Regions from separate parts of the Serratia sp. TSA_130.1 genome, predicted to be linked through region 1. Evidence: predicted binding sites of a transcription regulator. Region 1 holds the regulator's gene; each other region holds the start of a gene.
The links. Region 1 encodes PurR, which represses purine synthesis genes. Its sites were predicted from a motif close to CANGCAAACGTTTGCNTG; they were not measured.

Region 1 (7,470 bases):
TGCGAGATTTGCGCGATGATCACCGGGATAGCGAGAGCCAATAAACTACGCGCTTCAATTAAGTACTTCTGCACGCATACACCTTTCTATTTTATATATGTGGGAGGGAGGGCTGCCGCGAGAGGACAACAATTAAAATAGCGGAATTTTGTCAAAAATATTGTACCTGCTCGGCGTCGTTAAGCAAACGCCGCAGATAAATAGTTATTAAATGCGTAGGCACGCGTTTTTTGCCGTCGCGGATTTGGTTTTCAGCGCCAACTGGGGCAAACTGCCGGAAGCGTTTTAATCTATTGAGTAAGAAGAGGCACATATGTTCACCGGTATCGTACAAGGCACCGCGCCGCTGGTCGCCATTGATGAGAAACCCAATTTCCGCACCCATGTGATCGAGATGCCTGCAGAACTGCTGCCGGGGCTGGAGCTGGGCGCGTCGGTGGCCCATAACGGCTGCTGCCTGACCGTCACCGCGGTGGAAGGCAACCGCGTCAGCTTCGATTTGATCAAGGAAACGTTGCGCCTGACCAACCTCGGTGATCTGGCGTTGGGCGACATCGTCAATATCGAGCGCGCGGCGAAATTCAATGATGAAATTGGCGGTCATTTGATGTCCGGCCATATTATCTGCACGGCGGAAGTGGCCAAAATTTATACCTCGGAAAATAACCGTCAGGTATGGCTGCGCATGCCGAATGCGGAATTGATGAAATATGTGCTGCACAAAGGTTTCATCGGCATCGACGGCATTAGCCTGACCATCGGCGAAGTGGTGAATAACCGTTTCTGCGTGCATCTGATCCCGGAAACCCTGGAGCGCACTACGCTGGGTAAAAAACGCCTGGGCGATAAGGTGAACATCGAGATCGATCCGCAGACGCAGGCGGTAGTGGACACCGTCGAACGCGTGCTGGCCAATCGGGAAGCGACGCTGGCGGCGGCGGTGGCGCCGGCGCACAAAGACTGACAGCGATTCGGGCGTTGCCGCCGGAATCGAATCATAAGCAGAGAGGAGAAACGCGTGAAGTTTTATGGGAAAACGTTGTTGTTAACCGCGTTGCTGGCGCTGAGCGCCTGCAGCAGTTCACCTGAGCAGGGCGGCGGCGCGCAAGTGGCCGATGCGGACGATACCTGCGGCGCTTCGCAGTATCAAAACTACGTCGGCAAGCCGATGACGTCGCTGGAAGGCGTGCGGATCGAATCCAAGGTGCGCGCCATTCCGTACAACTCTGCCGTCACCATGGATTTCAACCTGCGCCGTCTGAACTTCCTCGGCGATAGCAACGATAAAATCATCCGCGTTTACTGCGGCTAAGCCGCCTGGTTCGAAAGAGCAAAAAAAGCCCCGGCGATGAGGTTGCCGGGGCTTTTTTTATTAGGGGAGCGTTCAGCGTGCGACGCGGATGCCGCCTTCAACGCCTTTCGGGCTGAACACCACCTGCCACAGCTGCAGATCGCGCGCCCGAAACGCGCCGGCGCAGGCGTTCAGGTAATAGCTGAACATCCGCTCGAAGCGCTCGGAATAACGTGGAGCAAGCTGCGGCCACGCCTGCTTGAAGCGCTCGAACCAGGCCATCAGCGTGCGATCGTAGTCGGCGCCGATGTTGTGCCAGTCTTCCATCACGAAATGGCCTTCGCTGGCCTCGGCGATATGCCTCACCGAGGGCAGGCAGCCGTTCGGGAAGATATATTTGTTGATCCACGGATCGACGTTCATGTCGGTCTTGTTGGAACCGATGGTGTGCAGCAGGAACAGGCCGTGCGGCGCCAGATTGCGCTCTACCACGTTGAAATAGGTGCGATAGTTTTTCGGCCCGACGTGCTCGAACATGCCGACCGAGACGATGCGATCGAACTGCTGATGCAGATCGCGATAGTCCTGCAGCAGGATCTGCACGTCCAGCCCGGCGCAGCGTGCCTGAGCCAGCTTCTGCTGCTCGGCGGAAATGGTCACGCCGACCACCGACACGCCGTAATTTTTCGCCGCGTAGGCGGAGAGGCCGCCCCAGCCGCAGCCGATGTCCAGCAAGCGCATGCCCGGCTGCAGCTGCAGTTTTTCGCAGATCATCCGCAGTTTCGCTTCTTGCGCTTCCTCCAGCGTGGCGGCGTCTTTCCAGTAGCCGCAGGAGTACTGCATGTAAGGATCGAGCATCAGCGTAAACAGATCGTTGCCAAGATCGTAATGCTCTTTGCCGACGATCCAGGCGCGCTTTTTCGATTGCAGATTGGTCAGGCGCGCCGCGGCGATACGCAGGGTATCTTTCAGGTGGTGGGGGAGCTTCTTCTCCAGCCCGGCGCTGACCACGCGCTGGAAGAATATATCCAGCCGTTCGCACTCCCACCAACCATCCATATAGCTCTCGCCGAGACCCAGGGAGCCTTGCTGCAAAACGCGTTTAAAGAATTCGGGGTTTTTAACCTGAATATCGAAAGGGCGCGATCCGTTAATTTCGATACCGGCCAGACCGAGCATTTCGTGCGCGATACGGTACCACTGGTTATCCTGGATGCTCAGATCTTCTATACACGATGAACTCATAGCTTCTCCATCACCTTCTTCTGACTGATGACCCGTTAGGAAACAGCTTAGACAATTTCTGCGGGTGCATACGTATACCGACGGGAAATAAGCCCGCGGCGTCTGATATCCGACTATGAACAGAGGAAATTTAAAGAAGCGACCCGACGCAAACGGCGCAGGATAAACGCCTCTTCAAAAAAAGAGTGTGACGCAAGACGCGTACACAACAGCTAATTGAGATATAGAGATTATAAGGTGTTACTTTACAAGGTTGTTTTTGAGTATAGGCGCGCCGAGGCATTGACTCAACTGTAAATCGCACTCGGCACGCATATTCTTTAAGTGATTATTTAGCTTGGCAATTATGACGCTGAGTTAGCATGTTCGCGCGGCGTTTCTTGCGGCGCCTTGGCCGCTTTTCCCCGCTGCAGGAAATACCCCAGCGCGGCCAGTATCACCGTGGACACCATCACCGTCACCGTCGCCAACAGCGGCTGCGCAATAAACGTCGATACCAGCATGCTCGCCACGAAACACAGCCCCAGCTGCAGCGTATTTTGCAGCGCGGCGGCTTTGCCGCTGCTGTCCGGGAACGGCATCAGCGCGTTGGCCACCATGATCGGATAGCCGGCGCCGTTGACCAGCGCCATCACGCAGAACGGGATCAGGAGCGTGGTGAGCGTCGGATTGGTCAGGGTTGCCACCAGATACAGGGCCACCATGCTGACAGCATAAGCTACCAGCAGCCACGGCAGCAGGGTTTTGCCATTGATGCGCTTGAGCGCGGCGCGGCACCCGTAACCGCCCAGCAGGAAGGCCAGCGTCTGCGGCACATAGCTCAGGCCGATGTCGCTCGGGCCGTAGCCCATATCACCGAGGATAAACGGCGAGCCGGTCAGCCAGGCGAAGAAACCGGCCGAACAGGCGGCGTACATGGCGACATTGCCACTGAATACCGGGGATTTCAATAATTGCCAAAAACTGACGCTGCTTTTTGGCGCGTCGACGGCGGGTTTTGGCCTGGCGTTCTCTTTGAGCAGCAGCGTCGGCAACAGCAACAAGGCGGTGATGGCCAGCAGCACGGCGAAGATCGCGCGCCAGCTGGCGTGGTTCAGCAGCCAGGCGCCCAGCAGCGGCGCCAGCGCCGGCGATAGCGCCACCAGCGGCATGATGGTGGCGAATACGCGGTTGGCCTGGCCTTCACGATAGCGGTCGACCACCAGCGCTTGCCAGATGGCGGCGGCGGAACAGACACCTACGGCCTGAATAAAGCGCAGTATCCAGAGCTGCGCGGCATTTTCCACCCACAGCATGCCCAGGCAGCCGAGCGCGAACAGAGTCAGGCCAATCAACAATACCGGTTTGCGTCCCAGACGGTCGGAGAGCGGCCCCCACAGCAGCTGCGCGAAGGCGAAGCCGGCCAAAAAGATGCTCAGGCTGGCGCTGACCGCGCCGGCGGAAATTTGCAGTTCCTCCCGCATGGCGCCGAAGGCGGGCAGGTACATATCGGTCGCCAGATAACCCAGCATGCTCAGGCCGGCGAGGTAGAACATAAAACCAAAGGAATTTCGCATGGTATTTCTCGTTAATATTTTAGTGTCGCAGGTTTTTAGCGCCGGCCAGTGTATCCGGCTGGATCTCTGCTTGTGAAACGGTAATATTTGCAAAGTGCTGTTAAAAAAATTGAAGGCAAAGCGATGTGGTCTGAATATTCTCTCGAGGTCGTTGATGCGGTGGCGCGCACCGGCAGTTTCAGCGCGGCGGCGCAGGAGCTGCACCGGGTGCCGTCGGCGGTAAGTTATACCGTGCGGCAGCTGGAGCAATGGCTGGCGGTGCCGCTGTTTGAGCGGCGTCACCGAGATGTGGAACTGACGCCGGCCGGCGCGCTGTTTATCAAGGATGCGCGAGCTGTTATCAAAAAAATGCTCGACACCCGCCGCCACTGTCAACAGGTGGCCAACGGCTGGCGCGGTCAGCTGAATATCGCGGTGGACATCATCGTCAAACCGCAGCGCAGCCGCCAGCTGGTGCTGGATTTCTACCGCCATTTCCCCGACGTCGAGTTGATGCTGCAACCCGAGGTGTTTAACGGCGTGTGGGATGCGTTGGTGGACGGCAGGGTGGACATGGCGATCGGCGCCACCCGCGCGGTGCCGGTCGGCGGCGGCTTCGCTTTCCGCGACATGGGGGATATGAACTGGCTGTGCGTAGTCAGCCCACAGCATCCGCTGGCGCAGCTGGCAGGGCCGTTGAATGACGATCGGTTGAGGCCGTACCCTGCGCTTTGTCTGGAAGACACCTCGCGCAATCTGCCCAAGCGCGTCACCTGGACGCTGGATAACCAGCGGCGGCTGGTGGTGCCGGACTGGACCTCGGCGCTCGACTGTTTGTGCGCCGGATTGTGCGTCGGCATGATGCCGGCGCATCTGGCGCTTCCGCGGGTGCAGCGCGGTGAGCTGAAGGCGTTGCAGTTGCAGCAGCCGTTTCCCGCCAGCCCCTGCTGCCTGACCTGGCAACAGGATAAACCGTCACCGGCGATGAGCTGGCTGCTGGCGTATTTGGGCGATGGCGAGACGCTGAATCAGGAGTGGCTGAGTGAGGCGGCACCGGAAGCCGTGCCGGCTTCCGGTAGGGAGGACGATCAGCGGCGGTAGTCGATGAACGGACCGTCGGCGACCGAACGGCGTTCGACCAGCTTCGGATGCACTTCGATCACCTGCGATTCTTCGCGCTTGCTGATGATGCGATCCAGCAGCATGGTGAAGGCCATTTCGCCCAGACGCTCTTTCGGCTGATGAATGGTGGTCAGCGCCGGGGTGAAGTAGCGGGCGTTGCGCACGTTGTCGTAGCCGATCACGGAAATATCTTGCGGCACCCGCAGCCCCAGTTCGTCGGCGGCGCAGATGGCGCCCATCGCCATGATGTCGCCGCCGCAGAATACCGCGGTCGGTCGCTGTTTCTGCGACAGAATTTGATGCATCGCCTTGTAACCGGACTCCGGCTCGAAGTCACCCTGGACTATCCACTCTTCGCGAATATCGATATGCGCTTCCTGCAGCGCCTTCATGAAGCCCTGATGCCGACCGCCGCCGGTGTTGCGCGACAGTTGGCCAGGGATAGCACCGATATCGCGGTGGCCGCGCTCGATCAGGTAACGCCCGGCCAGATAGCCGCCCTCGAACGCGTTATCGATGATGGTGTCGGTGAAGTCGCCGCGCGCGGCGCCCCAGTCCATTACCACCATCGGGATGTTGCGGTAGTCTTCCAGCATGCCCAGCAGCTGATCCGGGTATTCGGAACACATGACCAGCAGGCCGTCGACGCGCTTTTGCGCCAGCATCGCCAGGTAGGCGCGCTGTTTGTCCAGATTGTTGTGCGAGTTGCACAGGATCAGGGTATAGCCTTTGCTGTAGCAGCTGTTTTCCACCGCCTCGATCACTTCGGCAAAGTAGGGCGCTTCGCTCGAGGTGGCCAGCAGACCGATAGACTTGGTGTGATTGACTTTCAGGCTGCGCGCCACGGCGCTCGGCGAGTAGTGCAGCTCTTTGATGGCGGCCCACACGGCCGCTTTGGTCTCTTCGGCGACGAAACGAGTCTTATTGATGACGTGCGAAACGGTGGTGGTGGAAACGCCCGCGCGTTTGGCCACATCTTTAATCGTTGCCATGTAAGGAATGACTCCTGAACTCACATGTTTACAGCATGTAAGTGTGATGTTAATCGTTTGCCTACGTAGATCCTTCTCCAGAGAAGCGAAAACTGAGTTTTTAGTGTTGAAGTCGTCAGCGCTTAATCAGGAGGGGCATGAATGCCGGTACGCAGTTGTGAACTGCGAATTTTGTCGCATATTGAACAAAAGTGGAAGAGGTAATCGAGATTATAAACCGGGAAATGATAACAAGATTTTATCGGCGAACTGTGGGAAAATGATTTGACGTACTAATTGTGCGCCTTTTATCCTTAGGAAAGCCCATTTTAAAGGAGTTGTCATGGATACCGATCTGAAGATGTCGCTGTTCACCACCGTTTGCGCATTGGCGATGATCATCGCTTTCAGCTTTGTCGCCGCGTTGAACTGATTTCCCGCCAGTTTTAAAAAAGGCGCAGCCAAGCTGCGCCTCATCACTTAGGCAAGGCCTGCGCTTACGCCAGGTTTTCCGCTGCGAAGGTCCAATTGACCAACGCCCAGAAGTTTTCCAGGTATTTTGGACGCGCATTGCGGTAATCGATGTAATACGCGTGTTCCCACACGTCAACGGTCAGCAGCGGTTTGTCTTCACCGGTCAGCGGGGTGGCCGCGTTGGAGGTGTTGACGATCGCCAGCGCGCCGTCCGGTTTTTTCACCAGCCAGGTCCAGCCGGCGCCGAAGTTTTTCACGGCGGCATCGGTGAACTGCTCTTTGAACGCAGCGAAAGAGCCGAAGGATTTGACGATCGCCGCCGCCAGTTCGCCCTGCGGTTCACCGCCGCCCTGTGGTGACAGGCAGTGCCAGTAGAAGGTGTGGTTCCACACCTGCGCGGCGTTGTTGAACACGCCGCCGTTAGAGGTCTTGATGATCTCTTCGAGCGATTTGCCCTCGAACTCGCTGCCTTTCACCAGGTTGTTCAGGTTAACCACGTAGGTGTTGTGGTGCTTGCCGTAGTGGTATTCCAGGGTCTCGGCGGAGATGTGCGGCTCGAGCGCGTTTTTCTCATACGGTAATGCAGGTAATTCAAACGACATTGCTTCCTCCTTTACAGCGCCATTCGCTTCCCGCCGGGGCGAGAGTCATATGGGCCGTTTTTTATTGTGGTCATTCAATCTTAACAATTTTCATCATAAAAAACAGGAAGAAAAGCCAGAAATGCGCGTGGGGAGGTGCGATAGGCGATAGCTTGAACAGGCGGTTGCGACCGAGGCCGCAACCGCGCAGAGCAGGGAATTAACGGATGGTTTTCGGCGTCACTACGCGG
Region 2 (7,470 bases), on a different contig from region 1:
CGCTCTCCGTCGCCTGCGTGCTGGCGCTGGGCAGCATCAGCGATCGCATGGACAAAGGGCTCAGCCAGCAGAGCCGCGATTTTATCGCCGGCGATCGGGTGCTGCGCAGCGCGCATCCGGTGCCGGAAGGCTGGCTGCTGGACGCGCAGCAACAAGGGCTGAAGGTGAGCCGTCAGCTGTCGTTCACCACCATGACCTATGCCGGCGATCGGCCGCAGCTGGCGGACGTGAAAGCCACCGATTTGGCCTATCCGCTGTACGGCAAGCTGGAAACGCGCCCGGCCAACATCCAGCCCGAACCGGGCAGCGTGCTGGTGGCGCCGCGTTTGCTGGCGCTGCTGAACGTGAAAGTGGGGGATTCGCTGGAGGTGGGCGACACCACGCTGCGCATCGCCGGTGAAATCATTCAGGAGCCGGACGCCGGTTTCAATCCATTCCAGACCGCGCCGCGCATCATGATCAACCTGGCGGACGTCGATAAGACCGGCGCGGTGCAGCCGGGCAGCCGCCTGACCTACCGCTACATGTTCGCCGGCGCCGAGCCGGATATTCAGCGTTACGAAGAACGGCTGACGCCGCAGTTGACGCCGGATCAGCGCTGGTTCGGGCTGCAGGAGTCCGGCAGCGCGCTCGGCAAGTCGCTGCAGCGCTCCCAACAGTTCCTGCTGTTGTCGGCCCTGCTGACGCTGCTGTTGTCGATCGCCGCCGTGGCGGTGGCGATGAGCCACTATTGCCGCAGCCGCTACGATCTGATCGCGGTGCTGAAAACCCTTGGCGCCGGGCGCGGCGCGCTGCGCAAATTGATCGTCGGCCAGTGGCTGGCGGTGATGGCGCTGGCGGCGGTGTGCGGCGGGGCGATCGGGCTGGCGTTCGAGGCGCTGTTGATTCGCCTGCTGAAGCCGGTGTTGCCGGCCGCGTTGCCCGCCGCCGGCGTCTGGCCGTGGCTGTGGGCGCTCGGTGCGCTGGTGCTGATTTCGCTGCTGGTCGGGTTGCGGCCGTATCGCCAGTTGCTGGCCACCCAGCCGCTGCGGGTGCTGCGTCGCGATGTGGCGGCCAACGTCTGGCCGCTGCGCTACTTCCTGCCGGTGACGGCCGCGATCGTGGTCGCGTTGTTGGTGTTGCTGATGGGAGCCAGCACGTTGCTGTGGGCGATCCTGGCGGGCATGGCGGTGCTGGCGCTGCTGCTGGGCGGTATAGGGTGGGGCAGCCTGCTGCTGTTGCGCCGCATCACGCTCAAGAGTCTGGCGCTGCGGCTGGCGGTCAACCGCCTGCTGCATCAGCCGTGGGTGACCATCAGCCAGTTGGCGGCGTTCTCGCTGTCGTTCATGCTGTTGGCGCTGCTGTTGGTGCTGCGCGGCGATCTGCTCGAACGCTGGCAGCAACAGCTGCCGCCGGACAGCCCGAACTATTTCCTGCTCAACATGACCGAGGCGCAGGTGCCGCAGGTGAAAACCTTCCTGCAGCAGCACCAGATCAAACCGGAAACCTATTACCCGATCGTCCGGGTGCGCCTGACCGAGATAAACCAGCAGGTGGCGACCGAACGGGTGCATGAGGACGATCCGGGCGGCGAGGCGGTGAACCGTGAGCTGAACCTGACCTGGCTGGCCGAGCTGCCGGATCACAATCCGTTGGTGGCGGGCAATTGGCCGCCGAAAAGCGGCGAAGTCTCGATAGATGAAGGCATCGCCGGGCGGCTGAAGATCAAGCTGGGCGACACGCTGACCTTCAGCGGCGATACCCAGGCGTTCAGCGCCAAAGTCACCAGCCTGCGCCAGGTGGATTGGGAAAGCCTGAAGCCGAACTTTTACTTTATCTTCCCGCCGGGCGCGCTGGACGGCCAGCCGCAGACCTGGCTCACCAGCTTCCGCTACGACGGCGATGGCCGGATGTTGACCCAGCTCAACCGCCAGTTCCCAACGCTCAGCCTGCTGGACATCGGCGCGATCCTGAAACAGGTCGGCGGCGTGCTGCAACAGGTCAGCCGCGCGCTGGAGGTGATGGTGGTGCAGGTGGTGCTGTGCGGCGGCCTGCTGCTGCTGGCGCAGGTGCAGGTCGGCATGCGTCAGCGGCGGCAGGAGCTGGTGGTCTATCGCACGCTGGGCGCCGGTAAACGGCTGCTGCGCCGCACGCTGTGGTGCGAGTTTGCCCTGCTGGGGCTGGTGGCGGGCATCGCGGCGGCGGTGGGGGCCGAGGCGGCGCTGTTCCGCAGTTATGATGGCTGATCTGGCGATCGCAGGCCCGTTGCCGCCAAGCGTGGCCGGGCCTGCCGATTTTCTTTCGCGCGTCACTGGCGCAATTCCTCTTCATGCCCATTCATTGTGAAATCGATTACATTTATGTCATATCGATACGTTTGCCATTGGTCATCGGTGTAGCGGATAGTTGGCTGACTTCGCCTGTTTTACGCATTGATTTAGAGGGTTACGCATGTATTAAGTGAATTCATCCGTCATAAAAAACGGCCTAAAAAGATTTAATGGAATGTAACCGTTTTCACTAATGTGATCGCACTCACTTATCTCCGACGCATTGCCTCCTATCATGTCGCACACTGATGACCGTTTTCTCCTGGAGGCTGTATGAGCGATACCGTCAAAGTGACACCGGCGGAGAAAAGCCCGACTCATGTCGGCATGACTTTTTTCGTCTGTTTTTTAGCCGCCTTGGCCGGCCTGCTGTTCGGTCTTGATATCGGCGTGATCGCCGGCGCCCTGCCGTTTATTACCGATACTTTTCAGATCACCAGCTCTCAGCAGGAGTGGGTGGTCAGCTCAATGATGTTTGGCGCCGCCGTCGGCGCCATCGGTAGCGGCTGGATGAACTTCCGGCTGGGGCGCAAATACAGTTTGATGATCGGCGCAATCCTCTTCGTGGCGGGATCGCTGTGTTCTGCGTTCGCTCCCAACGTGGAGGTGTTGATCGTTTCACGTATTCTGCTGGGATTGGCGGTGGGGATCGCTTCTTATACCGCGCCGATTTATCTTTCTGAAATCGCGCCGGAGAAAATCCGCGGCAGCATGATCTCGATGTATCAATTGATGATCACCATCGGCATTCTGGCCGCTTACCTGTCTGATACGGCATTCAGCTATACCGGCGCCTGGCGCTGGATGTTGGGCGTCATCACCATCCCGGCCGGGCTGTTGTTGGTCGGCGTGTTCTTTTTGCCTGACAGCCCGCGGTGGTTGGCCTCGCGTAATCGCCATGAGCAAGCGCGTCAGGTGTTGGAGAAGCTGCGCGACAGCAGTGCCCAGGCGCAGTATGAGCTGAATGAAATTCGTGAAAGCCTCAAACTGAAGCAAAGCGGTTGGGCGTTGTTCAAAGGCAATAAAAATTTCCGCCGCGCGGTTTTCCTTGGCATTCTTCTTCAGGTGATGCAGCAGTTTACCGGGATGAACGTCACCATGTATTACGCGCCGAAGATTTTCGGTCTGGCGGGCTTCGCCAGTACGGAACAGCAGATGTGGGGCACGGTGATCGTCGGTCTGGTCAACGTGCTGGCCACCTTTATCGCTATTGGGCTGGTTGACCGCTGGGGCCGCAAGCCCACTTTGATCCTTGGGTTTATCGTGATGGCCGTCGGCATGGGGGCGCTGGGCACCATGATGAACATCGGCATGAACTCGGCGGCGGAGCAATATTTCGCCATCGTCATGCTGCTGATGTTTATCGTCGGTTTTGCCATGAGCGCCGGCCCGCTGATTTGGGTGCTGTGCTCAGAGATCCAGCCATTGAAAGGCCGCGATTTCGGCATCACCTGTTCCACCGCCACTAACTGGATAGCCAATATGATCGTGGGGGCGACGTTCCTGACCATGCTGAATTCGTTGGGCAGCGCTCACACCTTTTGGGTTTACGCGGGGCTTAACGTGCTGTTTGTTTTCATCACGCTGGCGCTGATCCCGGAAACAAAAAATATTTCACTGGAACACATTGAGCGCAATCTGATGGCCGGCAAACCGTTGCGTAATATCGGCTCGCGTTGATCTTTGCGGCAATAAAAAAGGTTCAGCCTGGGCTGAACCTTCTTCTTTTCGGCGGTGTAAACCGTTAAGCCAGCTTCTGCTGTGCCCAGGCCAGCCCGCTTTGGTATTCGCCCGGCAGCAGCGGCGCCAGCGCCTGCAGCGCCTGACGCAGATCGGCGGCGCTCGGGTCGTTCAGATTGAGGTGGCCGACCTTGCGGCCCGGGCGCACCTCTTTCTCATACCAGTGCAGATGCACCAGCGGCAGCGACAGCCACTGTTCGTTGACGGCGGTGCCGATCAGGTTGACCATCACCGACGGCGTGCTCACCACCGGCTGCGGCAGCGGCAGGCCGAGGATGGCGCGCAGGTGCAGCTCGAACTGGCTGATGGATGCGCCGTTTTGCGTCCAGTGGCCGCTGTTGTGCACGCGCGGCGCCAGTTCGTTGATCAACAGCCGATCGCCGACGATAAAGCACTCCATCGCCATCACGCCGACGTAGTTCAGCTCGTTCAGGATCGCCGCCAGCATCTGCTCGGCCTGTTGCTGCAGCGCCGGATTGGGCTGCGGCAGCGCCACGCTGGCGCGCAGGATGCCGTCTTCATGCAGGTTGTGGGTCAGCGGGTAGAAGACCGAACGGCCGTCGTGGCCGCGCGCGCCCACCAGCGACACTTCGCCGGAGAAATTGATGCCTTGCTCGACGATGCACTCGCCATAGGCATCGGCCGGCAGTTCGGCTTCCTGCCCCGGACGCAAGCGCCACTGGCCGCGGCCGTCATAGCCGCCGACCCGGCGTTTGACGATCGCCAGCTCGCCCAGTGCAGCGAACACCTGCGGCCATTCGGCGGCGCTCGCCAGCAGCTGCCACGGCGCGGTCGCCAGGCCGAGCTGATCGAGCAGCTGCTTTTGCGTCAGGCGATCCGCCAAACGCGGGAAGATGTCGCGGTTGACGAAGGCGCTGTGAGTCGCCAGTTCGCGCGTCAGCGCGGTTTCCGGCCAGCGTTCAATCTCGGCGGTAATGACGCTGTTCTGATACGGCACCGCCTCGGGTTCGGCATCGATGCCGACAGGGTAGACGGCGATGCCTAGCGGTTCGCCGGCCTGGCGCAGCATGCGCCCCAGCTGACCGTTGCCCAATACGCAAACCGGCTTCATGCGTCCTCCCGCGGATCGGGGTGGTTCAAAACGTCTTCAGTCTGCGCCTGACGCCAGTCCGCCAAACGCTGCGCCAGGGCGGCATCGTGCAGCGCCAGGATCTGCATCGCCAGCAGCCCGGCGTTGGCGGCGCCGGCTTTGCCGATCGCCAGCGTCCCCACCGGAATGCCGCGCGGCATCTGCACGATGGAGTAGAGGCTGTCCACGCCGCTCAGCGCGGCGCTTTGCACCGGCACACCCAGCACCGGCACCAGCGTTTTCGCCGCCAGCATGCCCGGCAGATGCGCGGCACCGCCGGCGCCGGCGATGATCACGTCAAAGCCGTTGGCGGCAGCCTGCTCGGCGAAGCTGAACAGCTTGTCCGGCGTGCGGTGAGCGGAAACGACTTCGACATGGAAGAGGACATCGAGCTGGGTCAGGACTTCGGCGGCGAACTGCATGGTGGCCCAGTCACTTTTCGATCCCATTACAATTGCGATTTTAGCCCCGGCATTGGCGGCTGAAGCGGCGTTGGCTCCCATGGGTGTAAGGCTCCTGTGATTTGTCTGGCGTCGGCTGAGGGCCGAATGAGGGCGTAGAGCATACCATGAGCGCACGGTAAGGAAAACGGTTGCGTCGCCGGTTTTCACCGGCGAAAGCGCGAATTTTCACCCGCGCGCCAGTGCGGAACTCAGAACGGGAATTGGATCAGCTCGACGGCGTCGGCGCTGACTTTGATCATCGATCCTTCGACGTGCCAGGCGCCCAGCACCGCGCGATGGGCTTCGCCGTTGCTCAACGCCAGCCGATGCACCGCCGGGCGATGGGTATGGCCGTGGATCATCCAGTGCACGTCGTGGCGCAGCATCGTTTGCTCGACCGCCTGCGGGTTGACGTCCATGATGGCGTCCGACTTGTACTGGTTGGATTGCTGGCTGCGGGCGCGCATCTTGGCGGCGATCTTCAGTCGCCAGCGCAGCGGCAGCGCGAGGAACAGTTTTTGAATCAGCGGGTTGTGCACTTTACGGCGGAATTGCTGATAGGCTTGATCGTCGGTGCACAGGGTGTCGCCGTGCAGGATCAGGATCCTGCGGCCGTACAGCTCCAGCACTTTTTCTTCCGGCAGCAGCTGCATGCCGCTGGCGCGGGCGAAGCGCTTGCCGAGCAGAAAATCGCGGTTGCCGTGGATGAAATAGCAGGGCACGCCGGCCTGTTGCAGCGCTTTCAGCGCCGCGGCGATCTCCGCGTGCAGCGGCTCGGGATCGTCGTCGCCGATCCAGGCTTCAAACAGGTCGCCGAGGATGTACAGCGCGTCGGCGTGCACCGCTTCGCGCCGTAAAAAACGCAGAAAACCGGCAGTGATTGCCGGTTCCTGTGCGCACAAGTGCAGATCTGCGATGAACAGCGTACTCATGCAGCCGCGATTACTCGCTGACGGTCACGCTGTTGATCACCACGTCTTCTACCGGTACGTCCTGGTGCATGCCGCTGCGGCCGGTTTTCACGCCTTTGATCTTGTTGACCACGTCCATGCCTTCAACCACTTCAGCAAACACGCAGTAGCCCCAGCCCTGCACGTTTTCGCCGCGGAAGTTCAGGAAGTCGTTGTCAGCCACGTTGATGAAGAACTGTGCGGTGGCGGAGTGCGGATCGTTGGTGCGCGCCATTGCCAGGGTGCCGATGGTGTTTTTCAAACCGTTGTTGGCTTCGTTCTTGATGGCCGCGTTGGTCGCTTTCTGGTTCATGCCCGGCTCGAAACCGCCGCCCTGGATCATGAAGCCGTTGATCACACGGTGGAAGATGGTGTTGTCGTAGAAACCGGCGCGGCAGTAGTTCAGGAAGTTTTCAACGGTAACCGGCGCTTTGTCAGCAAAGGTCTTGATAACGATATCGCCGTGATTGGTGTGGAAAGTAACCATAGTTTTAATCCTAACAAGGTGAAGTGAGACGTCACGTAAAGCGAGTGAACATTCAGACCGCCCTTATAACATATCCGCCCCAGCGAGTCAGCAGCGGCTCAACCGCGCACTGTCTGTGGTAATTGTATTTGTGTTATATTATAACAATTGCGCCAGCCGGCGAATTTTGCGCTTTTTCTTCGCGTGAAGTCAGCAAAGCATGGCCTTAACCTTGCAATAGATCAGGCTTCAGGTTTCAATACGCTACCGGGCGTTAAATCTGAAGCCCGGTTATCTTTTTTGTTATCACGCACACCACGGAATCTCCCGATGCTAAAGATTTTTAATACCCTGAGTCGTCAAAAAGAGGAATTCAAACCCATTCATGCCGGGAAAGTGGGCATGTACGTGTGCGGGGTAACCATCTATGACCTGTGTCACATCGGCCACGGTCGTACCTTTGTCGCTTTCG
Region 3 (7,470 bases), on a different contig from region 1:
AGCCGAGGGGCTGTATCTGGTTTCCGTGGACTATCCCGACCACTTTGGCATCCCGCGGCCGCCGATGGGGCCGCTGTTTTTACCCGACGATTAAACGCCGGCACGCCTGAAAGCGTCGCTCCCTTGTGCTTCTGCCGGGTGATTGAAACGCCCGGTATCAATGAGAGAATTTATGGACATCATCAAGTTTATTATTGATTTCATTCTGCATATTGATGTGCACCTGGCCGAACTGGTCGCACAATACGGCATGTGGGTCTACGCTATTCTGTTCCTGATCCTGTTTTGCGAGACCGGTTTGGTGGTGACGCCGTTCCTGCCGGGGGATTCTTTGCTGTTCGTCGCCGGCGCGCTGGCGGCTTTGCCGACCAACGATCTGAACGTGCACACCATGGTGGCGTTGATGGCCGTGGCGGCGATCATCGGCGATGCGGTGAACTACACTATCGGGCGGTTGTTCGGCGAGAAGCTGTTCAGCAACCCGAATTCGAAAATCTTCCGCCGCAGCTACCTGGATAAAACGCATCAGTTTTATGAGAAGCACGGCGGGAAAACGATTATTCTGGCGCGATTCGTGCCGATCGTGCGTACTTTTGCGCCGTTCGTCGCCGGCATGGGGCATATGTCCTATCGCCACTTCGCCGCCTACAACGTGATTGGCGCACTGGTTTGGGTGCTGCTCTTCACTTATGCTGGCTACCTGTTCGGCGATCTGCCGGTGGTGCAGGAGAACCTGAAACTGCTGATCGTCGGGATCATCATCGTTTCGATTCTGCCGGGCGTGATTGAAATTTGGCGCCACAAGCGCGCCGCCGCCCGCCAGCAAAAACAATAAAAACATCGCTCAACCTGTCGGTTCGACCAGTTTTTTGTCCACAGCGTCGGGCCGATATGGTTTAATGAGCGACATTATGGTCTGTTCCTGCGAACAACCCTGAAGCCGATGCCTCGGTCGCGCGCTTGCCGCGCGGCGAACGGGCATTTTTTCATTGGGGGTGTTTTCAGGGGGATTGTTAAAGCATGAACAGCGGACTGGCGTGTGCCAGGTTCAAACAGAAAGGTCATCGATGAGCTGGATTGAACGAATTCTTAACAAGAGCAATATCACACAAACCCGTAAGGCGAGCATTCCTGAAGGGGTCTGGACCAAATGCGACAGCTGCGGCCAGGTTCTCTACCGCGCCGAGCTGGAGCGTAATCTGGAAGTGTGTCCGAAGTGCGACCACCATATGCGTATGAGCGCGCGCGCGCGTCTGCATACCCTGCTGGATGAAGGCAGCGAAGTGGAGCTGGGCAGCGATCTGGAGCCGAAAGACGTTCTGAAATTCAAGGATTCCAAGCGCTATAAAGATCGTCTGGTCGCCGCACAGAAAGCGACCGGCGAGAAAGATGCGCTGGTGGTGATGAAGGGCACGCTGTACGGCATGCCGATCGTCGCGGCGTCCTTTGAATTCGCCTTCATCGGCGGTTCGATGTCTTCCGTGGTTGGCGCGCGTTTCGTGCGTGCGGTTGAGCAGGCGCTGGAGGACAACTGTCCGCTGGTGTGCTTCTCCGCCAGCGGCGGCGCGCGCATGCAGGAGGCGCTGATGTCGCTGATGCAGATGGCGAAAACCAGCGCGGCGTTGGCCAAAATGCAGGAGCGCGGCTTGCCGTACATCTCCGTGCTGACCGACCCGACCATGGGCGGCGTCTCCGCCAGCCTGGCGATGCTGGGCGACATCAACATCGCCGAGCCGAAAGCGCTGATCGGCTTTGCCGGCCCGCGCGTGATCGAGCAGACCGTGCGCGAGAAACTGCCGCCGGGCTTCCAGCGCAGCGAGTTCCTGATCGAAAAAGGCGCGATCGATATGATCGTTCGCCGCCCGGAAATGCGCCAAACGCTGGCGAGCATTCTGTCCAAGCTGACCAACCAGCCGCAGCCGCATTTCGATGAGGCCGCGCCGGTCATTGAGCCGGAGCAGCAGGCCGACGCCTGAGGCAAAGACGGATCCCGCCCGGGTTCAGCCGCCACTTTGTGGCTAAGTGACGGCTGATGCCCGTTCCCTGCCGGCCGCGGCCTATGACGTTGCGGTTTGCAGGTGGGCGGCAGTGACGAAGCGCATCGCCTTTACCGCGGTGAGGGTGGTGCCCTGATGGATTAATGAACCCAAGTTCAGTGATGGGACTCATGCAAAACCACCAAATTCCCCAAGCCACGTCGCCATTGAGCTCGTGGCTTTACTATCTGGAACGTCTGCACAGCCAGGCGATCGAACTCGGCCTCGAGCGCGTACAGCGCGTCGCGGCGCATCTGGACTTACTGACCCCCGCTCCCACGGTGTTCACCGTTGCCGGCACTAACGGCAAAGGCACGACCTGTCGCACCCTTGAAGCTATTCTGCTGGCCGCCGGCCTGCGCGTCGGCGTTTACAGCTCACCGCATCTGGTGCGCTACACCGAACGTGTGCGCATTCAGGGGGAAGAGCTGAGCGAAGCGGAGCACAGCCGCTCGTTTGCCGCCATTGAAGCCGGCCGCGGCGAAACGTCGCTGACCTATTTCGAATTCGGCACCCTGTCGGCGCTGCAGCTGTTCAAACAGGCGCGGCTGGACGTGGTGATCCTGGAAGTCGGCCTGGGCGGACGTCTCGACGCCACCAACATCGTCGATCCGAGCGTGGCGGTGATCACCAGCATCGCGCTCGATCACACCGACTGGCTGGGCAACGATCGCGAAAGCATCGGCCGTGAAAAGGCCGGCATTTTCCGCAGCGGCAAGCCGGCGGTAGTGGGCGAACCCGACATGCCGGACAGCATTCGCCAGGTCGCCGAAACGCTGGGCGCGCCGCTGTATCGCCGCGGTGAAGCCTGGAGTTTCAGCGAGCAGGGCGATCGCTGGCAGTGGCAGGGCGGCGACACGCTGCTGACCGATCTGCCGACGCCGAACGTGCCGCTGGCCAACGCCGCTACCGCGCTGGCGGCGCTGAACTGTTCCCCGCTGGAAATCGACGAGCGCGCGATCTTCACCGGGCTGCAGCAGGCGACGCTGCCGGGGCGTTTCCAGATCGTGCGGCGGGAGCCGATGCTGATCCTCGATGTGGCGCACAACCCGCACGCCGCCGGCTATCTCGCCGGGCGTCTGGCCAAGCTGCCGCGCGACGGCGGCAAGGTGCGCGCGGTAGTGGGCATGCTGTCGGACAAGGACATCGCCGGTACGCTGGCCTGCCTGAGCGAGCAGGTGGATGAATGGTACTGCGCACCGCTCGACGGCCCGCGCGGCGCCAGCGTCGAACTGCTGGCGCAACATCTGGCGGAACCGCGACGCTTTAATGATGTCGAAACTGCCTGGCGGCAGGCTATGCAGGATGCTGATAAACAGGATATTGTGATCGTCTGTGGATCGTTCCACACCGTTGCGCAGGTGATGGCGGCGTCAGACGAGATGCGGGGAGTGTGAGTGGCGAGTAAATTTCAGAACCGACTGGTCGGAACCGTGATTCTGGTGGCGCTGGGGGTGATCATCCTGCCAGGGTTGCTGGACGGCAAAAAGAAGCATTACGAGGATGAATTCGCGGCCATTCCTTTGGTGCCGAAGGCGGGCGACGTCGAAGAGAACGACGTGTTGCCGCCGGTGACGCAGCCGTTGCCGGCGCAGCCGCCGGAAGGGGCGGGGGCGCTGGTCGAGCAGCAGGCGGCCAACGAAGCGGCGGCGCAACAGGCGGTGCGACAGAATGCTCAGCAACCGACGCAGGTGGCGCCGCCGCCGGTCGAGACGCGTCCTCAGCCGGTGCAGCAGCAGCCTAAGCCGAAACCGGTGGAAACCAAACCGGTAGAGGTGAAACCGAAACCGGCGCCGCAGCCGAAGCCGGTGGAAGTGAAACCGACGCCAAAGCCGGAGCCGAAACCTGAACCGACGCCGAAGCCTGAGCCGGCACCGCAGCCGAAACCGGCGGAAGAAAAAGCGCCGGCCGGGCAAGCCTATGTCGTGCAGCTCGGGGCGTTGAAGAATGCCGCCAAGGCGAACGAGATTGTCGCTTCGCTGCGTCTTTCGGGCTATCGCGCCTTCACCGTGCCGTCAACGCCGGTGCAAGGGCAGATCACCCGCATTTACGTCGGCCCGGATGCTTCCAAGCAGAAGCTGCAGGCGGCATTGCCGTCGCTGAACTCGATCAGCGGGCTGAGCGGGCAGGTGAAGCCGTACGGTCGTTAAACCCCGCAGGGGCGCAGCAGGATGCGCCCCTGAATTAAGGAGTGGTGGAGAGATCGCTAGAGAAACCGCGCCTTTTACAGGCGAAATCACCTATGTAGGCGCGGCGATTGGGAATTTTTTAATCGCCGCTTTTTATTTGTAACGTGGTAGGAAATCCCCTACGCAAACGTTTTCTTTTTCTGTTAGAATTCGCCGCGAATTGGATGCAGGGGCGATTCATCATTGGAATAGTTCATGGTCTGGATTGATTACGTCATTATAGCGGTGATTGGATTTTCGGCTCTGGTGAGCCTGATCCGAGGGTTTGTTCGCGAAGCATTGTCACTTGTGACATGGGGATGTGCGTTTTTTGTTGCCAGCCATTTCTACTCTTACCTTGCGGTCTATTTCACTCGTTTTGAAGATGAACTGGTGCGAAACGGCATCGCGATCGCGATTTTGTTCATCGCGACCCTGATCGTAGGGGCTATTGTTAACTATGTGATTAGCTCACTGGTAGAGAAAACCGGGCTGTCGGGCACCGACAGGGTGCTGGGCATCTGCTTCGGCGCATTGCGCGGCGTGTTGATCGTTGCGGCGATCCTGTTCTTCCTGGATACCTTTACCGGCTTTTCACAAAGTGCCGACTGGAAACAGTCGCAGCTGATTCCCCAGTTCAGTTACGTCATCAGGTGGTTCTTTGACTACCTGCAGAGCACGTCGAGTTTCTTGCCGACCCAATTGCCGGGGCGGTAGCGCTGATGAGGAAAAGACAACATGTGCGGTATTGTCGGTATCGCCGGTTTTATGCCGGTAAACCAGTCGATTTATGATGCGCTGACGGTGCTTCAGCACCGTGGCCAGGATGCCGCAGGCATCGTCACCATTGACGCCCACAACGGGTTCCGTTTGCGTAAAGCCAACGGCCTGGTGAAGGATGTATTTGAGGCGCGCCATATGCAACGCTTGCAGGGCAACATGGGCATTGGCCATGTGCGTTACCCGACGGCCGGCAGCTCGAGCGCCTCTGAGGCCCAGCCTTTCTACGTCAACTCGCCGTTCGGCATTACGCTGGCCCACAACGGCAACCTGACCAATGCCCATGAGCTGCGCCAAAAGCTGTTCGAAAGCGGCCGCCGCCATGTCAACACCACCTCCGACTCGGAAATCCTGCTGAACGTGCTGGCCAGCGAGCTGGATCGCTTCCCGCATTATCCGCTGGAGGCCGACAACATCTTTACCGCGGTTGCCGCCATGCATCAGCAACTGCGTGGCGCTTACGCCTGCGTGGCGATGATTATCGGCCACGGCCTGCTGGCGTTCCGCGACCCGTACGGCATTCGTCCGCTGGTGATCGGCAAACGCACGCTGGAAGATGGCCGCAGCGAGTATATGGTGGCTTCCGAGAGCGTGGCGCTGGATACCCTGGGCTTTGAATTCCTGCGCGACGTGGCGCCGGGCGAAGCGGTGTACATCACCACCAAAGGCCAGCTGTTCACCCGCCAGTGCGCAGAGAATCCGAAAACCAATCCGTGCCTGTTCGAATACGTCTATTTCGCGCGCCCGGACTCCTTTATGGACAAGATCTCGGTCTACAGCGCCCGCGTACGCATGGGCCAGAAGCTGGGCGAGAAGATTGCCCGCGAATGGGAAGATCTGGACATCGACGTGGTGATCCCGATTCCGGAAACCTCCTGCGACATCGCGTTGGAGATCGCGCGCATTCTCGACAAACCCTACCGCCAGGGCTTTGTGAAGAACCGCTACGTCGGCCGCACCTTCATCATGCCGGGCCAGCAGGCGCGTCGTCAGTCGGTGCGCCGCAAGCTGAACGCCAACCGCGCCGAGTTCCGCGACAAGAACGTGCTGCTGGTGGATGATTCCATCGTGCGCGGCACGACCTCAGAGCAGATCGTCGAGATGGCGCGCGAAGCGGGCGCCAAGCGCGTGTACCTGGCTTCCGCCGCGCCGGAAGTGCGTTTCCCTAACGTCTACGGCATCGACATGCCGAGCGCCAACGAACTGATCGCCCACGGGCGCGAAGTGGATGAAATCCGCCAAATCATCGGCGCCGATGGGCTGATCTTCCAGGACCTCGACGATCTGATCGAAGCGGTGCGTGAAGAAAACCCGGACATCACCCAGTTCGAATGCTCGGTATTCAACGGCATCTACGTGACCAAAGACGTCGATCAAAGCTATCTGGAATACCTGGAGTCGCTGCGCAACGACGACGCCAAGGCGCTGCGGGGACAAACCGAAGCGGAAAATCTGGAACTGCATAACGAAGGCTAACCGCCTGCGTTGATCCATCAGGGGGCATCGCCGCGTCTGCGGCGGTGCGCCTTGCTCCTGTGAACTTGCTTATCCCTCGCCATTGCGGCAAAGTCTGCCTGATCTTATTTTTTACTTTTTACGGCAGAGGCCATTCTTCATGAAACGACTCATCATCGGCATTTCCGGCGCCAGCGGCGCGATCTACGGCGTGCGCCTGTTGCAGGTCTTGCGCGACGTCGCAGAGGTGGAAACCCATCTGGTGATGAGCAACGCTGCAAGGCAGACGCTGGCGCTGGAAACGCCGTACAGTCTGCGTGAAGTGCAGGCGCTGGCCGATGTGGTTCACGATGCGCGCGATATCGCCGCCGCCATCTCTTCCGGTTCCTTCAAAACCCTGGGCATGGCGATTTTGCCTTGTTCAGTCAAAACGCTGTCCGCCATCGTCAACAGCTACAGCGACGGGCTGCTGACCCGCGCCGCCGACGTGGTGCTGAAAGAACGCCGCCGCCTGGTATTGTGCGTGCGTGAAACGCCGTTGCACCTTGGGCACCTGCGGCTGATGACGCAGGCGGTGGAAATGGGCGCGGTGATCATGCCCCCGGTGCCGGCGTTTTATCACCAGCCGAAAAGCGTGGAAGACATCATCGATCAGACCGTCAATCGGGTGATCGATCAGTTTGATATCGAATTGCCGGCCGATCTGTTCACCCGTTGGCAGGGTGCTGATTAACATTTTCATCCCCAAATTGGTACATTTGTGCAACACCGCACTGAATTAGGGCTGCGCATGCACCATAATGATCCCACTTCATCACGTTCACTGTTTCATGGCGCCGTCCTGTCGCGGCTGCCAGTGGCGCGGCCCCGAGCGGCCGATTTAATTTTGCGGTTATCGTCCCAGGAAACAGTATTGTGAAGGCCGGAGCCGTTCCCTCCGCCCGTAGCACCTAATGTGGCACGATTACTGCAAATTGATTTGGTGGGGAAAAGTAATGCCCGTAGTGGCATCAAAAAAATCAATTTGAGGG
Region 4 (7,470 bases), on a different contig from region 1:
TGCCATCTGCTGCTGATGCTGTACACGCCGGAGCCCGAGTTACAGCTGGAGACCCTCAGCCGAATCAATGGCGTCGCCCCCCCGATAACCCGGCAAGATATAGCCGAGGTGGCCAGTGAAATCCAGCGTTTCCACCATCTGGAGATCGCCGTCGATCCCGACCATGGCTACCGATTGAGGGGCAGCGCGCTCAACCAACGCCTGTGCCTGCTCCATTGGCTAAGGCGCACCCTGCGCTGCAGCCCGCGGTTCGTCGAAGACGATTTCGCCCCGCGCCTGCGGCAAGCGCTGGCGGCCGATGCCGAGTTGACATCGCTGTTGGCCCAGGCGCTCGACGCCTGCGAGCCGCTGCTCAATCGTCACTTTGACGCGCGCGACCGCCAATTCCTGCAGCATTATCTGCTCTACTGCGCCTGGCAAAACCGCCTGCAGCAACACCCGCGTTTCGACGCCGTTCAGCGCGACTGGCTGCGGCAAAAACTGGAGCAGCAAGCCGCCGCCTGGCTGCATCAGACCTGCAACCGGCTGTTTAACCAGCCGCCGCACGCGGACGAGCGCGATTTCCTGGCGCTGACCTTCACCCTGTTGAAAAGCCACAGCTACCACAGCAACGACTCGGCGCATGAGCAGCGGTTGATGACGGCGATCGACAGCATGGTCGAGCGGTTCCAGCAGCTGTCCGGCATGGCTTTCAGCAGCAAGGCGGAGCTGGTCAGCCAGCTGTTCGCCCATCTGGCGCCGGCGCTGGAGCGCTGCCGTTTCGCCATCGGCATCGACAATATGCTACTGGAAGAAGTGGTGCGCAAATACCCGCGGCTGATGCGCACCACGCAGGAAGCGTTGAAACCGCTGGAGCAGGAGTACGGCGTGCATTTTTCCAACGAGGAGGCGGGCCTGGTGGCCATCAGCTTCGGCGCCTGGCTGATGCAGGACAACGCGCTGCAGGAAAAACAGGTGCTGCTGCTGACGCTGGATAACCCGCAGTTGGAAGAGGAAGTGGAATATCAGATCCGCGAGCTCACGCTGCTGCCGCTGAACATCAAGTATCTGCCGCTGAGCGACTATCTGTGCGGCGGAGCGCCGCAGGGCGTCACGCTGGTGATCACCCCCTACGCGGCGGTGCACAGCGCTCCGCACCCGCCGCTGATCTATACCGAACTGCCGCTGGAAAACCGCCAGCGCCAGGCCATCCGCGCGCTGCTGGAAGCCCCTTAATCACCGGCTGACGCTGACCGCCGGCGGCCGGATGAACAAGGCCGGCACCGCGACCGCCGCCATCACCCAGAACACCCCGCCCTGCCAATGTTCGAACAGGAACCCGGCAATGACCGTCATGACGGCGATACCGCCGCCCATCGCCAGCGCCGAATACACCGCCTGCAGTTGGATCACCTCTTGCCCCTGGCGCGCGGCGATAAAGCGCATCGCCGCCAGATGGCACACGGTGAAGGTGCCGCAGTGCAGGATTTGGATCAGCAGCAGCCAACCCAGCTCGGTGCTGTACGCCATCAGGCTCCAGCGCAACACGCCGCAACAGGCGGAAAGCAGCAGCAGGTTGCGCGCATTCCAGCGGCGGAACAGCACGTTGCTGCTGGCGAAAATAATCACTTCCGCCACCACGCCCAGCGACCACAGATAACCGATGGTCGAGGCCGAATAGCCCGCCTCCTGCCAGTAAATGGAGCCGAAGCTGTAGTAGCCGGCGTGCGCGCCCTGCAGCAGCGTGACGCACAGCAGGAAGCGCCACACCGGCCCTTCTTTCAACAGCGCCCACAGCGAACCCTCGGCCCCGCCGTGCGTGCGCGCTTCGCCCTGCGGCATCACGCTCGGCTTCAGCAGCATGCCCAGCAGCATCGCCAGCACGCTGAGGATCAGGCTGTAGAGAATGGCGTTATGGCCCCACACCGCCACCAGTTGCCCGGTCAGCGCCGAGCCGATGACGAACGCCAGCGAGCCCCACAGCCGCACCCGGCCATAGTCCATGCGGATCTGCTTTTGCCAGGTGGCGGCCAGCGCGTCGGTCAGCGGCACCAGCGGCGAGAAGAACAGGTTGAACCCCGCTATCACCAGCATCAGCCAGCCCCAGCCGTTGCCGAAGCAGAAGCCAACCGCGAAAGCCAGGGTCAGCAGCGCCAGCAGGCGCAGCGCGGAAACCAGATGAGAGGGATCTTTAACGCGGGGAGCAATCAGTAAACTGCCGAGGAAGCGGGCCACCAAACCGGCGCCGAGCAATATGCCGATGGTTTCGGGCGCGATGCCCTCGCCTTTCAGCCACACGCCCCAGAACGGTAAGAAAATGCCGTAGGAAAAGAAGTAGGTGAAATAACTGAGCGCGAGCCAACGCGTGGATTGCAGAACCATGATCCCTCCGGAGTGAGGGCAATACTTTGACAGAGCTCACACCTGCCCGCAATCTTCATTCCACGTCAATGCGTTAGAGTGCCAGACAGCTCACAGTTTACCGCGAACGGCCACAAAAAAACCCGCCGCAGCGGGTTTTTCAGGCAAAAGCGGGATTATGCGTAAACCGGCAGGCGGGCGCAGATATCCAGCACTTTCTTCTTGGTGCGTTCGATGGTGGCTTCATCGTTGATGTTGTCCAGCACATCACAGATCCAACCGGCCAGTTCGCGCACGTCGGCTTCTTTGAAGCCGCGACGGGTCACGGCCGGGGTGCCGATACGCACGCCGGAGGTGACGAACGGGCTCTTCGGATCGTTCGGCACGCTGTTTTTGTTGACGGTGATGTTGGCGCGGCCCAGGGCGGCGTCCGCTTCTTTACCGGTCAGGTTTTTGTCGACCAGATCCAGCAGGAACAGGTGGTTATGGGTGCCGCCGGAGACCACTTTGTAGCCGCGCTGCAGGAACACGTCAACCATCGCCTTGGCGTTGACCGCCACTTGCTGCTGGTAAACCTTGAACTCAGGCTCCATCGCTTCTTTCAGCGCCACCGCCTTGCCGGCAATCACGTGCATCAGCGGGCCGCCCTGGCCGCCAGGGAACACGGCGGAGTTCAGCTTCTTGTACAGCTCTTCGTCGCCGCCCTTCGCCAGGATCAGGCCGCCGCGCGGGCCCGCCAGGGTTTTGTGGGTGGTGGTGGTGACGATGTGCGCGTGCGGTACCGGGTTCGGGTACACGCCGGCGGCGATCAGGCCGGCCACGTGCGCCATGTCGACGAACAGATAAGCGCCGATGCTGTCAGCGATTTCGCGCATTTTGGCCCAGTCAACCACGCCAGAGTAGGCGGAGAAGCCGCCGATGATCATTTTCGGCTTGTGGGTTTGCGCCTGCTTGGCCAGATCGTCATAGTCGATTTGGCCTTTGTCGTCGATGCCGTAAGGCACCACGTTATACAGTTTGCCGGACAGGTTGACCGGGGAACCGTGAGTCAGGTGGCCGCCGTGCGCCAGGTTCATGCCCAGAATGGTGTCGCCCGGCTGCAGCAGCGCGGTGTACACGGCGAAGTTAGCCTGGGAGCCGGAGTGCGGCTGCACATTGGCGTAATCGGCGCCGAACAATTCTTTGGCGCGGTCGATAGCCAGCTGCTCAACGATATCCACGTATTCGCAGCCGCCGTAGTAACGCTTGCCCGGATAGCCTTCAGCGTATTTGTTGGTCAGCTGGGAACCCTGAGCCTGCATCACGCGCGGGCTGGTGTAGTTCTCAGACGCGATCAGCTCGATGTGCTCTTCCTGACGCACCACTTCCTGCTCCATGGCACGCCACAGTTCCGCATCGTAATCGGCAATGTTCATTTCACGCTTTAACATCCGGCATCTCCTGACTTAAATCAGCTAACTAAAAAATCACCAAATAACTACCCGTTTGGGTTCTGGGCCACAGTGTAAACCGTTTCGCCCCACCGAAGATAGGTCTTGACAGAGGTTTTTACGCAAACGATTGGCATAAGGTGGCGCAAGGCTTTGATCCGCTAAATGCCGCCGTTTATCAACGGACATTTCCTCATGCGAACGATGCGCTTTTTTCATGTTCTGTGAGCGCGATCGACGCCCGAAGAACACCGCAACGAAAACAAGGGTATTTACAAGCGACGCGGAACCCAATAAGATGCATTTAAAATACATCATTACAATTATCGTCAAGATCCCAACCCAAGGAGCGCTTCCATGCTGGATAGCCAAACCATCGCCACCGTGAAATCCACCATTCCCCTGCTGGCTGCGACCGGGCCGAAGCTGACCGCCCACTTTTACGATCGCATGTTCGCGCACAACCCGGAATTGAAAGATATTTTCAACATGAGCAACCAGCGCAACGGCGATCAGCGTCAGGCGCTGTTCGACGCCATCTGCGCCTATGCCGCCAACATCGAGAACCTGGCGGCGCTGCTGCCGGCGGTGGAGCGCATCGCGCAGAAGCACACCAGCTTCAATATCCAGCCGGAGCAGTACAACATCGTCGGCGGTCACCTGCTGGCGACCCTGGACGAAATGTTCAGCCCGGGCCAGGAAGTCCTGGACGCCTGGGGCAAGGCCTACGGCGTGCTGGCCAACGTATTTATCCAGCGTGAAGAGCAGATTTATCAGCAGAGCGAAACCGACAACGGCGGCTGGCGCGATCTGCGCGCATTCCGCATCCTGAAGAAACAGCCGCAGAGCGACGTGATCTGCAGCTTCGTGCTGGCACCGGTGGACGGCGGCCGAGTGGCGGACTTCAAACCGGGGCAATACCTGGCGGTCTACATCAAGCACGACAGCCTGGAGCATCAGGAAATTCGCCAGTACTCGCTGACCACCTCGCCAAACGGCGAGTTCTACCGCATCGCGGTGAAGCGCGAAGATCAGGGGAAAGTGTCCAACTACCTGCACCAGCAGGCGCAGGAAGGCGACGTGATCGACATCGCCCCGCCGCACGGCGACTTCTTCCTCGATGTGGCGCCGACCACGCCGGTGGCGCTGATCTCCGCCGGCGTCGGCCAAACCCCGATGCTCGGCATGCTCAACAGCCTGCACGACAACCAACACCAGGCGCAGGTCCACTGGCTGCACGCGGCGGAAAACGGCAGCGTGCATGCCTTTGCCGAGGAAGTGGCGGATATTGCCGGGCGCATGCCGAATCTTAGCCGCCATGTGTGGTACCGCGAGCCGGGCGCCGATGACGTGGAAGGCCGCGACTACCACAGCCGCGGATTGATGGATTTGAGCGCGCTGCAAGGCAGCCTGGCCGATCCGCAGATGCACTATTACTTCTGCGGCCCGGTGGCCTTCATGCAGTTCGTGGGCAAACAGCTGCTGGAGATGGGCGTAGAGGCCGAACGCATCCACTACGAATGCTTCGGCCCGCATAAGGTGCTGTAATGCTTGCGGAGCGCGGCCGTCAGACCGCGCTCCCTCTTCATTTCGCCTGCAGTTGGCGCGCGTCCTGCACCTGCTGCACCGTTACCGGCGCCGCCTGGTTGCCCCAGCTTCCCCGCAGATAGCTCATCAGGTCGGCCGCCTGCCGATCGTTCAACGCCCAGCCGTAAGCCGGCATCCCGAGCGCCATCGCCTGCTGCGTGATCGGGGTATGCGCCCCTTCCAGCACCACCCGCAGCGCGGTCAGCGGATTGTCCGCCGTTACCGTGGCGTTGCCCGCCAGCGCCGGGATAGTGAAGTCGGTGCCCTCTCCCTTATTGCCGTGGCAGGTCGAGCAGTACATCGCATAGGTCGCCTTGCCGCTCGGGTTATCCGCCTGCGCAGCCTTCGAGGCGGCCCCGGCGACAGGGTCCGGCGCCAGGCTGCGCAGGTACACCGCGATGGCGTTCAGATCGCCGTCGCTGAGGTACTGCGTGCTGTGGGCCACCACCTCGCTCATCGGCCCGGCGACCGCCGCATGGCGGCTGCGGCCGGTTTTCAGCAGCGCCGTCACCTCTTCCGGCGGCAGGCCGCGCAGGTTGGAGGCGTACCAGCCGTCCAGCTCGGCGCCGCTCAGGAATACCGGCTCCTTACCGTCCAGCCCCTTCTCCTGCATCGCCCAACCGCGTGGCGTATGGCAGCTGCCGCAGTGGCCCGCGCCCTGCACCAGGTAGGCGCCGCGGTTCCACTCGGCACTTTGCTGCGGATCGGCCTGATACGGCTGGTCGTCGTGGAACAGCTGGTTCCACACCGCCAGCGGCCAGCGCATCGACAGCGGCCAGCTGATGTCGCTGGCGCGGTTGGCGACGTTCTGCGCCGGCACCTCGTTCATCAGATAGTCATACAGCGCGCGCATGTCTTCCGCGCTCATTTTGGCGTAGGAGGTGTACGGCATCGCCGGATAAAGCCGGTGACCGTCTTTGGCGATCCCCTGACGCATGGCGCGATCGAACTCTTCGAATGAGTAAGCGCCGATGCCGTGCAGCTTGTCCGGCGTGATGTTGGTGGCGTAGATAGCCCCGAGCGGCGTCGGGAACTTCATGCCGCCCGCCAATTCGGCGCCGCCCGGCGCGGTATGGCAGGCGGTGCAGTCACCGGCTTTGGCGACGTATTCCCCGGCCGACATCGCCTGGGCCGAGCCGCCGGCGGCCAGCAGGCTCAACAGGTACAGCGAACGCAGACTCATGCTCCCTCCTTGGCGGCAACCTTGCCGTAGGCCAGTTCGTTAACCGCGCGCCATGCCTGATCGATCGCCGAGTTGGCGTACGGGCTCCAGTCGGCATCGGAGTTGGCGATAGCGATCTTGCCGATCGGCTGCCGCGCCGTTTCGATGATTTTCTTGGCTTCGTCTTCGTCGTCAAACAGCCCGTTGAGGAAGTAGGAGTAACCGTGCGACCAGCGGTTGACGGTGATCGCCTGAATGTCGCGCTGATGGTCGAAACCGGCCTCGCCCAGCATGCCCTGCAGCTGTTCGCGGATCATCTGTTCGTGCACTTCAAACGGCGTGCCCAGCAGCAGCGCGCGCCCTTTGCGCGACTGTTCGCGCGTGCTGAGGCCGCTGCCCGGCAGCGTCGGCACATACACCATATGCAGGCCGATCGGCCGATCCGGATCGCGCGGGTGCTGATAGCCGCCCATGCTCACCGGATAGTCCAGCTTCACGCGGCTGTACGGCGCGGCCGGCGAATAGACCTCGTGCACGCCCAGCTTGATGAACGGCTGCCAGTTGCGGATCACCACCTTGCTGTACACCAGCGGCGCCTTGACGTTCTGCTTCAGCGCCTCCTGCTGCTCGTGCGACATCTCCGGCACCAGGTACGGGATCATCATGTTGTAGCCGGCCATCACCACCTGCCCGGCGCGCACTTTGGTCATCTTCTCGCCGGTCATGTAGGTGACTTCCACCTTGTCGCCGACGTTGGCCGCGTGCAGCCCGGTGCTGTTCAAACGCAGCTTCACCGGCGATTCCGGCCGATCGAGCTGGCTGTAGTCGAATTTGGCCAGCACCACGTCGTTCATGTCCTTGCCGGCCGGCGCCACCGCCGGGATCAGCTGGCGCACCATCAGGCGCGCCAGCGTGGCGTTGCCGTCCGGGAAGTGGAACACGTAAGGATCG

Region 2: a site for PurR is predicted at 5,721-5,738, ahead of purE (5-(carboxyamino)imidazole ribonucleotide mutase). Genes of this name have one in related genera too.
Region 3: a site for PurR is predicted at 4,346-4,363, ahead of cvpA (colicin V production protein). Genes of this name have one in related genera too.
Region 4: a site for PurR is predicted at 3,890-3,907, ahead of glyA (serine hydroxymethyltransferase). Genes of this name have one in related genera too.

The regions. Positions count from the first base shown of each region.
Region 1 is NZ_JBQZFS010000004.1:268,409-275,878, reverse strand. Features, by position in the region: gene ACUTQY_RS16940 (MATE family efflux transporter) at 1-74, opposite strand, end outside; gene ACUTQY_RS16935 (riboflavin synthase) at 314-964, shown strand; gene ACUTQY_RS16930 (I78 family peptidase inhibitor) at 1,019-1,312, shown strand; gene cfa (cyclopropane fatty acyl phospholipid synthase) at 1,385-2,536, opposite strand; gene punC (purine nucleoside transporter PunC) at 2,881-4,092, opposite strand; gene punR (DNA-binding transcriptional activator PunR) at 4,216-5,172, shown strand; gene purR (HTH-type transcriptional repressor PurR) at 5,160-6,185, opposite strand; gene cydH (cytochrome bd-I oxidase subunit CydH) at 6,508-6,597, shown strand; gene sodB (superoxide dismutase [Fe]) at 6,662-7,240, opposite strand; gene ACUTQY_RS16895 (C40 family peptidase) at 7,440-7,470, opposite strand, start outside.
Region 2 is NZ_JBQZFS010000002.1:979,128-986,597, reverse strand. Features, by position in the region: partial or broken gene ybbP (putative ABC transporter permease subunit YbbP) at 1-2,207, shown strand, start outside; gene ACUTQY_RS11620 (sugar porter family MFS transporter) at 2,583-3,989, shown strand; gene purK (5-(carboxyamino)imidazole ribonucleotide synthase) at 4,054-5,121, opposite strand; gene purE (5-(carboxyamino)imidazole ribonucleotide mutase) at 5,118-5,642, opposite strand; gene ACUTQY_RS11605 (UDP-2,3-diacylglucosamine diphosphatase) at 5,792-6,514, opposite strand; gene ppiB (peptidylprolyl isomerase B) at 6,525-7,019, opposite strand; gene cysS (cysteine--tRNA ligase) at 7,329-7,470, shown strand, end outside.
Region 3 is NZ_JBQZFS010000001.1:1,022,794-1,030,263, reverse strand. Features, by position in the region: gene truA (tRNA pseudouridine(38-40) synthase TruA) at 1-94, shown strand, start outside; gene ACUTQY_RS04755 (DedA family protein) at 173-835, shown strand; gene accD (acetyl-CoA carboxylase, carboxyltransferase subunit beta) at 1,068-1,976, shown strand; gene folC (bifunctional tetrahydrofolate synthase/dihydrofolate synthase) at 2,168-3,433, shown strand; gene dedD (cell division protein DedD) at 3,434-4,186, shown strand; gene cvpA (colicin V production protein) at 4,421-4,921, shown strand; gene purF (amidophosphoribosyltransferase) at 4,943-6,460, shown strand; gene ACUTQY_RS04725 (UbiX family flavin prenyltransferase) at 6,600-7,172, shown strand.
Region 4 is NZ_JBQZFS010000007.1:116,878-124,347, reverse strand. Features, by position in the region: gene csiE (stationary phase inducible protein CsiE) at 1-1,215, shown strand, start outside; gene ACUTQY_RS20850 (3-phenylpropionate MFS transporter) at 1,216-2,361, opposite strand; gene glyA (serine hydroxymethyltransferase) at 2,517-3,770, opposite strand; gene hmpA (NO-inducible flavohemoprotein) at 4,128-5,318, shown strand; gene ACUTQY_RS20835 (c-type cytochrome) at 5,356-6,540, opposite strand; gene ACUTQY_RS20830 (NAD(P)-binding protein) at 6,537-7,470, opposite strand, start outside.